2 regions of the Megasphaera sp. SC8-1 genome follow, and region 2 is predicted to be linked to the other one. Evidence: riboswitches for the same ligand, from Rfam matches in the RefSeq annotation. Region 2 holds a riboswitch; the other holds the start of a gene.
The links. A riboswitch is a leader RNA that binds a small molecule or an ion and turns the genes downstream of it on or off. The one in region 2 is predicted to bind FMN.
Positions count from the first base shown of each region.

Region 1: another riboswitch for FMN. It lies ahead of ribD (bifunctional diaminohydroxyphosphoribosylaminopyrimidine deaminase/5-amino-6-(5-phosphoribosylamino)uracil reductase RibD); the one in region 2 lies ahead of NOS26_RS02055 (bifunctional 3,4-dihydroxy-2-butanone-4-phosphate synthase/GTP cyclohydrolase II).

Region 1 is NZ_JANFQH010000032.1:74,339-81,259, reverse strand. Features, by position in the region: gene NOS26_RS10235 (hypothetical protein) at 1-326, opposite strand, end outside; gene NOS26_RS10230 (glycosyltransferase family 1 protein) at 334-1,482, opposite strand; gene NOS26_RS10225 (glycosyltransferase family 2 protein) at 1,489-2,226, opposite strand; gene ribE (6,7-dimethyl-8-ribityllumazine synthase) at 3,015-3,479, opposite strand; gene NOS26_RS10215 (riboflavin synthase) at 3,511-4,155, opposite strand; gene ribD (bifunctional diaminohydroxyphosphoribosylaminopyrimidine deaminase/5-amino-6-(5-phosphoribosylamino)uracil reductase RibD) at 4,136-5,272, opposite strand; FMN riboswitch at 5,370-5,501, opposite strand; gene rpe (ribulose-phosphate 3-epimerase) at 5,560-6,204, opposite strand; gene rsgA (ribosome small subunit-dependent GTPase A) at 6,207-6,921, opposite strand, start outside.
Region 2 is NZ_JANFQH010000006.1:141,417-148,337, reverse strand. Features, by position in the region: gene NOS26_RS02065 (ATP-binding protein) at 1-328, opposite strand, end outside; gene NOS26_RS02060 (Crp/Fnr family transcriptional regulator) at 450-1,112, shown strand; gene NOS26_RS02055 (bifunctional 3,4-dihydroxy-2-butanone-4-phosphate synthase/GTP cyclohydrolase II) at 1,374-2,591, opposite strand; FMN riboswitch at 2,706-2,837, opposite strand; gene NOS26_RS02050 (FAD-binding oxidoreductase) at 2,890-4,293, opposite strand; gene NOS26_RS02045 (septum formation initiator family protein) at 4,459-4,806, shown strand; gene NOS26_RS02040 (S1 domain-containing RNA-binding protein) at 4,914-5,363, shown strand; gene NOS26_RS02035 (phosphatase) at 5,491-6,414, shown strand; gene tilS (tRNA lysidine(34) synthetase TilS) at 6,411-6,921, shown strand, end outside.

The DNA.
Region 1 (6,921 bases), on a different contig from region 2:
AATTCAATCCGTTTAATCAGATTATAATAGTAAATAATTAATCGTGCTTTAGGGGCTTTATCGTTAATATATTTAACTACACTGCTATCCTCAAAAGCATCAAATAAAATAATAGTGTCATAGTTAACCACATGCTCTGTCCATTCCGAATTATACCAACGACTTTTATTATTTTCCCCTAAATGATACTGTAACTTATAAATCATTTTAGATAGGCCCTGCACTTTACGATATACAGGGCACACATCAACTAGTTGAGTATTTGCCATAGACTGAGACAACCAGTTTTTTTCTCCTATTAAGATTAAAATATGCTTATGTCTCATGACTTATTCACCTATCAATTGTTAAAATATCAACAATATACTTAATGAGCTTATCTTGCCCATATTTTTCATTCGCCTTAATCAAGCCTTGACGATAGCGTTCTTGCTTTTCTGGAAATTCATTGACAAACTTTTCTAGTTGCTTGGAAAACACATCTACAGAATCTAATTTGACAGCTTCACCAATATCAAATTCTTGTAAGATTTCCGGATTCATTTCAGGCGATTGCATCACGGGTTTATAGTAGCCAATGGCCGTAAAGAGCATGGCGCTTGGCTGATAACGGTAGCGTTCGGCACCATAAGGCAGGAGCATGACGTCGATATCCATGATTTCTTTCTGCCATTCTATGCCTAAGAGATTTTTATGCAGGAAGTGGATATTCTCATAGCCTGCATATTCTTTTTTCAGCCGTTCAAAATCATCACTGTCGACCTGGGTTGCTGTCGCCCCCTGTACGGTCAGCGTAACGGGAACTGTGAATTTTGCCTTAACGAAAGCCTGCAGGAAAAAATCCAAATTCTTTTCCCGCCGGTATTGGCCAAAAAAGCCGAGCCGTAACGGATCATGAACATGAAATTCCGGCGTTACAGGCAAATCAAAAGGAATGTAGACGGGAGCCATAATGGTGTGAAAATTCGGGCAGTCCGCTAACTCAGGGAATTCGGTCTGCAATCCCAACGCGCCTAAATGGACCATTGGATAGTCCTTCAAACTTTTCACACCGTCGCAGAAACGCTGACGATCTTTGGGCATGATACCATGAAACATGAACAAGAAAGGAACTTTGCTGTCTTTCAAAATACTGTGCCGTATGGAGCGCATGACACGCCAGCTATTCGTCGGTACAATGACTGCATCGCATTTGCCAGCAGCGCCTTTTTTGCAGGCGCTGTTCAACCAGGCAATCCGGCGGCGTTCCCGCTGCATCGAGAGCCAAAGCCGCTTCAAACGGCTCACGCCTGCATAAGAAATGGCTTCTCCCCCGTCCAAATAGTCGACATCGCAGTGATAATCGAGTTTGAAAGGGAAGTGTTCCGGCACAAAGAAAACCGGTTCATGACCTTGTTTTTTCAGTTCTTCGACTAGTATCCGGTCAAATTCAACTTCATGCCCCGCCGGCATGACAATCGATTCCAAAATAGCCACACGCATTATTTACTACTCTCCCTTCCGTTGCAACTCATGCAATTTCAAATATTTCAACATGGTGTAGAAAAAGTGGGTGCAGCATAGATAGGAACCGATGCCGCCGTCCAGGAAGCCTTTGCGAAGGACGAACATCTTGAAGAAGCCGCCGATACTGTGCATGAGGATACCCGGCATGGAAGTGCGTTTGCCGCGCTTATAGGCGTCTTCGGCCCAGATGGACGTATACAGGCAGAGTTTTTCTTCCCATTCATGCCAATCACGATAGGTATGATGTTCGATGTAACCTTTCAAGCGTTTATCCGGCAAGTCACATTCCGGGTGTTCATGGACTTTATTGACCCACTTTACGGTCGTCCGCGGGAACATGCGCCGCACGTGATCCGGGTCGAGGACGCCGTGGTTAAACGTAACGCCAAACGCGACGGATTTACGCGTAATTGCATATTGTGTATCCATTTTTCCGTCGGCGATGATGCGCTGGATATCGCCAATCAATTCATCGTTCAGGCGTTCATCAGCATCAAGGTAGAGCACCCAGTCGGCTGTTGTCTGTTCTAAGGCGAAATTGCGCTGGGCCGCAAAATCATCGGTCCAGGCGCGGAAGCAGACCTTGGCTCCATGGGCCTTGGCCAGTTCTACAGTCTTATCGGTACTCCCAGAGTCGATGATCAGTACTTCATCGGTACATTTCTTGGCATTCTCGACAACATCGACGACGTTGTCTTCTTCGTTTTTTGTCAAAATCAAAATGGCGAGTGAACTCACGAGCAGCGTCCCTTTCCTTTATAAAATTTCACGTCTGTTAGCCTACATAATCTTGTAACATTTTACCACATCCAGCCAACAAAGTACAGGAAGGAGATTGTCACACACAGGCTTCTGCCATTATGCACAATCTCTTTTGTTTCATTGTTTGATGTTGCGTGTTTGATGTTTGAAGTGGTCCAGTCTTATCGACGTAAATTTCAGAATTCACGGCTTCCAGAAACGCTTCTGCTCATGGATTTAAGTAAAGTCCCATCGCGCACCTCCTAATGAATAATGGTTCGAGCATACATGTTTATTTTCAATATAACATAGCAGCTCGTGCTTCGCAAGGCGACACAAATACGTTCTAGGCTAATGACATAATTCACGTGGGCGCCCCTACCCAGCTTAGTGACCGCACAAAAAAAGGGACTGCCGCACACTGCGGCGAGCCCCTTTTCGTGGTTCGTTTGGCGTTCGTTGAAATTCCGCACAAATACAATTCGGGATATCCCCAGGATTCGCGCGGGCGTCCCGCACGGACGCCCCTACGAAATCGCATACAGGCGATATTTAATAATTCACAGCCGCAGGCTCGTGCGTAGGGGCTCGCGTGCAGCGAGCCCGCCGTGACTGATGGCATCTATCACGGAATTTATGACGGACAGCAAATGGTCGTAATACAATCCTGAGTCTGTCGTGACGGTACGTCGCATCTGAGTCCGAGCGAACCGCGGACTGCGGACTGCAAACGGCGTGCTTTTCGACAAACGATGAACGTCAGTCTCTTATAATTCTTTGATAAGGTTGACCATTTCGATGGCGCTGGTGGCGACGTCGAAGCCTTTGTTGCCGGCTTTTGTGCCAGCCCGTTCGATAGCCTGTTCGATGTTTTCGGTCGTGATGACGCCGAACATGATGGGGATGCCCGTTTTGAGGGATGCCTGGGCGATGCCTTTAGCCGATTCGCCGCAGACCAGGTCATAGTGGCTGGTAGCGCCGCGGATGACGGCACCGAGGCAGATGACGGCGTCGTATTTGCCCGATTCGGCCATTTTCTGGGCGATCAGGGGGATTTCAAAAGCACCCGGGACCCAGGCTGTCGTAATATCTGCGTCATCGACGCCATGGCGATGGAGAGCGTCATAAGCGCCGCCGAGGAGCTTGCTGCAGATGAATTCGTTGAAACGTGCGACGACGATGCCGAATTTCGCACCAGAACCGATTAATTTACCTTCTTTGACTTGTACCATTGTAAAACACTCCTATTCTGAAATAATTATGTTAAAATCCATTTTCCAGCAGTTTTTCCATCGTCAGGCCCGAAGAAGCCTGCGACGGATGACCGACGGTAAAGCTATGGACGTATTTCCCGATGACATCGGTTTCCAAATTGACGATAGCCCCTGGATGCTTATCCATGAGGGTCGTATTGGCCATGGTATGGGGGATGATGGAAACGGAAAATTGGCTGTTGCCGACGGATACGACGGTCAAGCTGATGCCGTCGATGGTGATGGACCCTTTTTCGACGATGAACGGTTCCATATCCTTCGGGATGGAAATGGTGATGACCCGGGCAATGCCGTCCGTCGCGATGCGGGCGACATGGCCGACGCCGTCGATGTGGCCGCTGACGATGTGACCACCCAGGCGGCCGCCGACCTGCATGGCCCGTTCGAGGTTGACTTTAGAGCCGCTCTTGATGGTGCTGAACGACGAACGGCGCATGGTTTCATGCATGACATCGGCCGAAAAGGTCGAATCCGTCATATCCGTAACGGTCAGGCAGACGCCGTTGACGGCAATGCTGTCGCCAAGCTGCGTGCCTTCTAATACTTTGTGCGCCTGAATGGTCAGGCGGATGGAATCGGGGCGGCGGTCCATATGGGTAATCGTCCCCAATTCCTCAATGATGCCAGTGAACATAGGCACCCTCCCTGTTGGCATTATATGCCGTAATCAATATGTTATTTTCATGGAGCTCTACCGAATCGTAGGACAGCGGCATACATTCGTCGAGTTCGTCGACGCCGCAGCCGCCGACAGACGGCAATGCGCCGGTCCCGCCGATGACCTTGTCGCCTACGAAGGCGTAAATCTTATCGACCAGGCGGGCATCGAAGAAGCTGCCCTGAACGGTGCTGCCGCCTTCGACGAGGATGCTGGTCAGTCCTTCATCATGCAGGAGTTGCAAGGCGTCAGGCAAGTAGATGGTCTTGCCGTCCTGGAGCGGAGCCAGGATGACGCGGACGCCGGCGTTTTTCAAAGCCTTCATCTTCTCTACGGGGCACAAAGACGTCGTGACGATAAGGGTCTGCGTCGTCTTATCGGTGACGACGAGTGAATTCAAAGGTGTCCGTCCTTTGGTATCCAGTACGACGCGTACAGGCTGATGCGGTGCGTCCTGGCCGGGCCGGTCGATGCGGCTGGTCAGGAGCGGATTATCGGTCAGGACCGTATTGATACCGACCAGGATGCCGTCGTAGATAGAGCGCAGGTAGTGCCCGTAACTACGGGCCCAGTCATTGGTGATCCACTGGGATTTCCCCGTCCGCGAAGCCGTGCGGCCATCGAGGCTTTGGGCCAATTTGATGGCGATGAACGGTTTCTGGACCATCATGTTCTTGATGAAGACTTCGTTGAGCTGGGCTGCTTCCTTCGACAGGAGGCCGACTTCGACGGGGATGCCCGCCTGCCGCAGGATCGCGGCCCCCTTGCCGGCGACTAAAGGGTTCGGGTCGAGCATGGCCATGACGACTTTGCCGACGCCCTTTTCAACGAGGGTCCGGGCGCAGGGCGGCGTCCGTCCGTAATGGGCGCACGGTTCGAGAGTCACATAGACCGTCGCTCCTTTGGCCCGTTCGCCGGCTTCACGCAAAGCCCATACTTCCGCATGGGGCGTGCCGGCCTTATGGTGATAGCCCGTGCCGACGATTTCACCGTCTTTGACGATGACACAGCCGACAGCCGGGTTAGGTGTCGTATAGCCCAGGGCGGTCTTTGCCAAGTCCAGGGCTTTTTTCATATACTCTGCCGGTTCCAATGTATTCCTTCCCTTCTTTTCAGATTGGCAAGTGAAACAAAAAAAGGCTATGGACGTAAGATTCCCATAGCCTTTTGAGCGCAACAAAAACACAATCTGTCGTCTTTTCCCATCCAGACTGTACTGTCGGTACCGAAATTGCATCGGTTCAACCCTTGCGGGTTAGCGGACTGTCACCGCCGGTCAGGAATTGAAAGCGCCGCTTTCTCACCTTGCCTCAAAGACTATCCTTATTCACTTGAACTACATGTATGATTTTAGCACATGCAAGGAAGAAATACAAGTCCTTATCGTAAGGACGCAATGGCTGCGGCCCGGTCTTCAGCTCCGAAGACGGCACTGCCGGCGACGAGGAAGGTCGCACCGGCGTCTTTGACGGCCTGGACAGTCTTGGCATTGACGCCGCCGTCGACTTCGATGACGGCCGCCGTATTGCCGGCCTGTTCCAGGAGGGCTTTTGCCTGGCTGATCTTATCGACGGCATAGGGGATGAATTTCTGGCCGCCGAAGCCGGGATTGACGCTCATGATGAGGATCATATCCAACTGCCCGGCCACGCAGGACAAGGAAGATACGGGGGTCGCCGGATTGAGGGCGACGCCGCCTTTCATGCCTGCTTCGCGGATCTGCTGCAGGACCCGGTCGAGGTGGACACAGGCTTCCTGATGGACCGTGACGTACTGGACGCCGGCAGCCGCCAGGCCGTCGATATAGGTTTCCGGATGTTCGACCATGAGATGGGCATCGAAAGGCAGTTTCGTGCAGCTGCGCAGGGCTTTGATGACCGGTACGCCGAAGGTCAGGTTCGGTACGAAATGGCCGTCCATCAAGTCGAGATGGATGCAGTCGGCCCCCTTCCGTTCAACGTCCTGGATTTCTTCGGCCAGGCGGGAAAAATCAGCCGACAATATAGAGGGGCAAATGGTTACCATGACTATCGTTTCCTTTCTGCAATGGAAGTGAGTATCTTACAGTATGTATCGTAGCGTTCGGCCTGGATATGGCCGTCGGCTACGGCTTGTTTGACCGTACATTCCGGTTCGGACAGGTGCAGGCACGATGAGAACTTGCAGCCGCCGCTGTATGGCAGCATATCCGGGAACAAGCGCAGGACTTCCCGGGGGTCGAGGTGCTCGAAATCGAGGGCACTGAAGCCCGGCGTATCGACGACGTACGTGTCGCTGTCGAGGCGCATGATTTCCGAATGGCGCGTCGTATGGCGGCCGCGCTTGATCTTTTCGCTGACGGCGCCGACGGACAAGTCCTTCCGCCCCAGGAGCTGCGACAGCAGGCTGGACTTGCCGACGCCCGACGGGCCGGCAAAGGCCGTCATGCGGTGCGGCAGGAGAGCCCGCAGCGTATCCAGGCCTTCGCCGGTCTTGGCCGACACGAGATAGACGTCATAGCCGCAGCGTTCATAAAAGGCTTTATAGGCTTCGGCTGTGTCCCGGTCCAGGTCGCACTTATTGAAGCACAGCGTCGGATGGATGCCGCCGTATTCACAGGTCATGAGCATCTTGTCGACGAGGAAACGGTTCGGGTCCGGCGACTGGGCCGCCATGATGACCAGCAGCTGGTCTATATTGGCCACCGCCGGCCGGCGGATCTGGTTGCGCCGGGGCAGCAGGGCTTCGATGACGCCCTTATCC
Region 2 (6,921 bases):
GCATGTCGGGCGTGCCTGCCGGGACTGTTTCTGCCGGTTCGAGGCTGCGTGCCTGGCTGCCCGGGCAGCGGCCACGGTAGACCCTTCCCTGGGCGGCCATATGCTTCTTGACGGCTTCTTCGTCGTAGGCGACGGCTTCGCGTTCGATAAAGGTGATGGCATTTGTCGGGCAGTGAGGCAGGCAGTCGCCTAAGCCGTCGCAGTAGTCGTCGCGCATGAGACGGGCTTTACCGTCGACCATGGCGATGGCTCCTTCGTGACAGGCCGTGGCGCAGGCGCCGCAGCCATTGCATTTTTCTGAATCAATCTGTATAATTTTACGTATCATAGTTTCCTCCGCAGTGATGATGAATCAATAATCTTGGACCTTTTATGGTCTCAGTATATCTCATGGAGGAGGAATAAGCTGTTGTTTTTCCAACTATTATCTTTTTTCGGGAGGTTTTCCAATGGAACCCTATCTTTCCCTTATCAAAAAATCACCGCTTTTTTGTGGTATTACTGAAGCCGATGTCCTGCCGCTCCTGGAGCACTTGAAGGTGCGCAAAAAAAAGTATCAGAAAGGGGAATTTCTCTTTTATTCCGGCGATACTGTCCCCTATATCGGATTGGTCCTGGACGGCGCCGTCCATATCATCCAGGAAGATTACTGGGGCAATCGCAATATCCTGTCCCAGATCCCGGCGGGCTTCTTCTTTGGCGAAGCCTTTGCCTGTCTGCCTGAGTCACTGGCTACGGTCGACGTCGTGGCCGCGTCGGATACGGTCATCATGCAGGTCCACGTCGATAACGTCCTCCATGCCGGCCAGGTGCTGACGCCAGCCCAGGCCCGCTTCATGAGCAACCTCCTGGCCATGATGGCCGAAAAGAACCGTCTCCTGACCGAAAAGATACGCTACCTGACCCAGCGGTCGACGCGCCAGAAAATCGTCCTCTATTTGTCCGACCTGGCCCGCAAGAAAGGCAAGGCCACGTTCAGCCTGCCCTTCAACCGCCAGCAGATGGCCGACTTCCTTTCCGTAGACCGCAGCGCCTTATCGGCCGAACTGAGCAAGATGAAGAAAGAAGGCCTCATCGATTACCGAAAGGATAAATTCACTTTGCTGCAATAGGAGAGTGTGTTGTATGAAGGTTTCTGCCATCATGCTAGGTTCCTTTTACTTTATAGTTTGTAGTACGGAGTTTGTAGAAATTCCCGAGGCGTCACATCTGTAGAGGCTTGCACGTGGCAAGCTCTGCAAACTTCGAACCACATGCTGAAAGAGCAACCTCTCAGTCAGCTTCGCTGACAGCTCTCCTATAAGGAAAGCCACGAACCACGAACCACTAAAAAAGGCGCTGTCTTCATGGGACAGCGCCTTTTTTCCTCGCTCTTAATGCAGATGGGGGAGGATGTGGCCCATTTTATTCTTTTTCGTTTCCAAGTAAAATTCGTCGAATTTCTGCGGTTTCATTTCAATGGGGACCCGTTCTACGATTTCGACTCCGAAGCCTTCGAGGCCGTAGACTTTTTCCGGGTTGTTCGTGAGCAGGCGGATTTCTTTGGCGCCCATGTCCTGGAGAATCTGGGCACCAATCCAGTATTCACGAAGGTCCGGTGCGAAGCCGAGTTTTTCATTGGCTTCGACCGTGTCGTAGCCCTGTTCCTGGAGGACATAGGCCTTGAGTTTATTGATGAGGCCGATGCCGCGGCCTTCCTGGCGCATGTAGAGGAGGATGCCCCGGCCTTCGGCGTTGATCTGCGTCAGGGCAGATGCCAGCTGTTCGCCGCAGTCGCAGCGGCGGGAGCCGAAGACGTCGCCTGTGAGGCATTCGGAGTGGACACGGCACAAGAGGTTCTTGCCATCGCCGATTTCGCCTTTGACCAGGGCGACGTGGTGTTCGCCGGTCAGGTCGTTGATGTAGCCGTAGATCTTGAATTCGCCGAACTTCGTCGGCATCTTGGCGACGGCTTCGCGGATGACGTGTTTGTCGTGGCGGCGGCAGTAGTTCTGGAGGTCGTGGATGGTGATGAATTTCAGGCCGTATTTATCGGCGATTTTCCAGAGGTCCGGCGTGCGCATCATCGTGCCGTCATCGGCCATGATTTCGCAGCACAGGCCGACTTGTTTGAGCCCTGCCAGGCGCATGAGGTCGACCGTGGCTTCTGTGTGGCCATTGCGGGTCAGGACGCCTCCGCGTTTGGCGATGAGCGGGAAGTTGTGGCCAGGACGGCGGAAATCTTCGGGACGAGCCGATTCTTCGACACATTTGCGGGCCGTCAGGGCGCGTTCGACAGCGGAAATGCCCGTCGTCGTGTCGACGTGGTCGATGGAAACGGTGAAGGCTGTTTCATGGTTGTCTGTATTTTCACTGACCATCTGGGGCAGGCCGAGTTTATGGGCATATTCGATGCTCATAGGCATGCAGATCAGGCCCTTGCCGTGGCTGGCCATGAAGTTCATGTTTTCCGTCGTGCAGTACTGGGCGGCGCAGATGAAGTCGCCTTCGTTTTCGCGGTCCGGGTCATCGGTGACGATGATGATATGGCCGGCCTGCAATTCTTCCAGTGCTTCTTCGATGGTGTTGAATTTACGTTTTTCTGTAGTCAAAATAAAGACCTCCTTAAAGTCTGTTTATCAGTTTTATGAATGGTATCAAAAAAGCCCTGGCCAGTGGCACAGGGCTTTGACATGCAAGGAAAGGCAGGCTGCAAGCGCAGCACGCCACATCTTCTTCCATCCAGACTATACTGTCGGTTTTGGAATTGCACCAAATCACGAGCCAGTGGCTCCTACGCCGTAGCGTTCGCGGACTATACCGCCGATCGGGAATTTCACCCTGCCCTGAAGATATATGTCTTATTCAGTTCTGTTATGTATTATACACGGTAGCCGCTATTTTTGCAAGTTACTCGACGTCGAAGATTTTCCCCGGGTTGAGGATGTCGTTGGGATCGAGGGCCTTCTTGATGGCTTTCATCATTTCCAGTTCGCCAGGATCGGTAAATTCCTCCATCAAGTGCTTGCGCTTATAGCCGATGCCGTGTTCGCCGGACAGGCGGCCGCCGTGGGCATAGATGAACTTGTACAGTTCCTGCTGGTTGGCCTTGACCCGCTGGTCCCAGTCTTCATAGGTGGCATCTTCGTTCTTGAGGATGTTCAAGTGGATATTGCCGTCGCCGGCATGGCTGGCGATGCGGGTGACCAAGTTATATTTCTGGGCCAGGCGAAGGATTTCATCGAGGAGGGCTGCTTCCTGGTCGACAGGGACGACGACGTCTTCTTTGCAGACGATGAGGCTTTCGGCACGGACGGCTTCGGCAAAGGCCTTGCGGGCCTGCCAAATCTTGTTGTGGTCGGCGACGAGAACTGACGAAGCGCCATTTTCCGTGCAGACTTCGTCGAGGACGACGGCTTTGTCGTCCAGGTCGTCTTCGCTGGTCCCTTCGACTTCGACGATGACGTAGTTGCCGTTGTCGCTGCCCTGGAGGTTTTCATTGAGGTACTTTTCGACGGACTTGATGGTGATGTTGTCCATAAATTCAACGCACGTCGGCGTGATGCCGGCTTTGATGATCTTGGTGACGACGCCCATGGCCTGGCGGCGGTCGTCGAAGATGGCCAGCAGATCCAAGGCGTATTTCGGCTTGGGCAGGAGTTTCAGCGTGGCCTTGGTGATGATGCCCAGGGTCCCTTCCGAGCCGATGACCAGCTGGTCCAGGGAATAGCCTGTCGACTGTTTCTGCAGCCGCGCGCCGAGGTTGACGATGCGCCCTGTCGGATTGACGACTTCTACGCTGTAGACCTGGTGGCGCGTCGTCCCGTATTTGACAGCCCTATTGCCACCGGCGTTGGTGGCGATGTTGCCGCCGATGAAGCATGAATCGCCGCTGCACGGGTCGCCGGCATAGAAGAGGCCTTTCTTTTCGGCTGCTTCCTGCAGGTCTGACGTGCGCACGCCCGGTTCGACGACGGCATAGAGTCCGTTTTCATTGATTTCCAGGATCTTATTCATCTTTTCCAGTGACAAGACGAGGCCGCCGTATTCCGGGACAGCCCCGCAAGCCAGGCCTGTGCCGGCCCCGCGGGGGACGACAGGGAAGTGGCAGGCGTTGGCCAATTTGATGATGGCACTGACCTGCTGTGCCGTTTCGGCAAAGACGACGGCTTCCGGCATGTGGTGATAAGCCGGATCGGTCACTTCGTCATGGGAGTAAGGCTGCATGGCATCGGCGTCGGTGACGACGTTCTTCGGGCCGACGATGGCCTTTAATTTTTCCAGGATTTCTGTCGTGATTTTTTCGTAATGCATAAGTGTTCCCCCTCGGAATAAGATACAAAATGTCGTGCCTCTATTATATATAACCTCTGCCCATTTTAAAAGGAATTTTGCAAAAAAACTTTATCTTGTGCTTAAAGCACGGTATACTATAAGGTAAGACTTTTTCAGTCTCTTGTTCTTAGAAAGGGTGATTGGGTGGAAACCAAGCAGTATCGCCAGCCTGGGCGCCGGAAGAAGCGCCGCAAGGTTCGCCGGAAGCGCCGTCCTGGCCTGCTCATCCGGCTTCGGCAATTGAGCTGGTACAATCTTTTTCTCATGGCCATCATCATTGCCGGGTTCTATCTCATCGGCATCCGCCTTTACCGGTTGTGGGAAATCCATGAGGACATGAATCAGACTTTGCAGCAGGAACAGACCTTGCGGGATGAGAACCTCCGGCTCCGGGAGCGGCGTGACGAGCTGAATGATCCCGATGAAATCGCCAAGGAAGCGCGAGAACAGTTTGGATTGGCCAAGCCCGATGAAATTCCTTATAAGCCGTAATCGCTATATTTTGTATTTTGATGATTGAATTTTTTAGTGATTATGAGTATAATGGCTGTATACGTTTAGCAATAATGCTGATATTACAAGGAGGAAATTGAAACAGCATGACAATCGAAGTAGGCAGTGTGATGGAAGGTACCGTTACAGGAATCACAAAGTTTGGCGCATTCGTAGAACTTCCGGATAAGAAAGTGGGTCTCGTACATATTTCTGAAGTCGCTAATGAGTATGTCAAAGATGTAAATGATTTTTTGAAAGTGCGAGATAAGGTCAACGTCAAAGTGTTGTCTGTAGACGATAAGGGAAAAATCGCCCTGTCTATCAAACAGACCCAGCCGGCGCCGGAAAAGAAGGAATTTCGCCCGAAACGCGATTTTCGCCAGAAACATGAATTTCGCCAGCATAATGGCTTTGATTCGCGCCGTTCGTCGGGTTCTCTTTCTTTTGAAGACCGACTCAGCAAGTTCCTCAAGGAAAGCGATGAACGCCTGATGGATTTAAAACGCAATACGGAATCGAAACGCGGCGGCCGCGGTGCACGCCATGCTGATTGAGTAAGTATTGAATAGCAGATGGTAAGAAAGGGGTGCTGTCGCACGAAGACAGCGCCTTTTTACGTTTTCCCCAGGGTCGTTTGAGAGAACCGGCCGTGGGGATGGACGAAATCGGAAAGGAGCAACTATGGAGTATCAGAAGTATGCAGTCATCGATATCGGCTCCAACTCCCTGCGCCTCATGACGGGCTGGCAGGAAGTCCCGGGTACGTGGATTTTTTCGCCGAAAGAACTGGCGACGACGCGGCTGGGAAAAGATATCGATGAAACACACCACTTGTCGCCGGCAGGGATGGAGGCGTCCTTTGCGGCCATGGAACGCTGGAAAGGGCAGCTGACGGGAATCCCCGTCTGTGCCGTGGCTACCAGTGCCGTCCGCGAAGCCGTCGACGGCCAGGCTTTCCTGGCAGAAGTGCGGGCCCGCTTTGGCTGGCACTGCCGGGCGATTTCCGGCCTGGAAGAAGCGTCGCTCAGCTTTACGGGAGCTACGGCTTCCCTCAATCCCGACGTGACGGCTGCCGTCATCGACATCGGCGGCGGCAGCAGTGAAGTCGCTGCCGGCCGGGGCGGGGACCTGTGCTGGTCCCACAGTTATCCCATGGGTGCGGTGCGCTTTACGCGGGGCGAGGTCATGAGCCATCAGGATGTGGCTCATCTGGAGCGCCATTGCTATCAGGAATGGCTGCCCATGAAGATACGGCCGGATCTGCTCATCGGCGTCGGTGGGACGCTGACGACGCTGGCCGCCATGGATCTGCAGCTGGCCGTCTACGATGCGGAAAAAGTCGAAGGCCACTGCATTTCTTATGAAGCCCTGTGCGGTCATATCGAACGGCTCCAGGCCATGACGCCGGAAGAACGGCGCCATGTGCCGGGCCTTCAGCCCAAGCGCAGCGATATCATCATCGCCGGCCTGCTCATCGCCAAGTCCTTTCTTCAGCGGTATCAGATCCCGGCGATTACCGTCAGTGAACGGGACCTCATGGAAGGCGTCTTTTTCCGCCATTCTTTCCATGATGCGGCCTGGAATTCCCGGGACCGCCAGCCGTGAACCTCGTCGAACGCGTAGACGCTTACGGCAGGCAGCACGACCTGTGGCAGCCGGGAAGGGCCCTGGTCGTCGCCTGCTCCGGTGGGCCCGATTCGCTGGCCCTGCTGGATATACTGAACCGCCTGGCCCCGTTATATAGGCTAAGCCTGACGGCCTGTTACGTCCATCACGGCATCCGCCGGGCTGCCGACGACGAAGTCGCCCTGGTTCGGCAGGAAGCCCTGCGCCGCCACTGTGGTTTTGCCTGGCAGTATGTCGACGTGCCGGCCCTGGCCCGGAAAGAAAAGGCTTCGGAAGAAGCCGTAGGGCGGCGGGAACGTTACCGCATCCTGCGGGAAACGGCCCGGGCCTGTGGGGCAGACCGCATTGCCGTGGCCCATCATGCCGATGACCAGGCCGAAACGGTACTGCTCCATCTCTTGCGTGGCAGCGGCCTCGACGGCCTTTGTGGCATGTCTCCCAGGCGGGGCGACATCATCCGCCCGCTCCTGGCTGTGACCAAGGCTG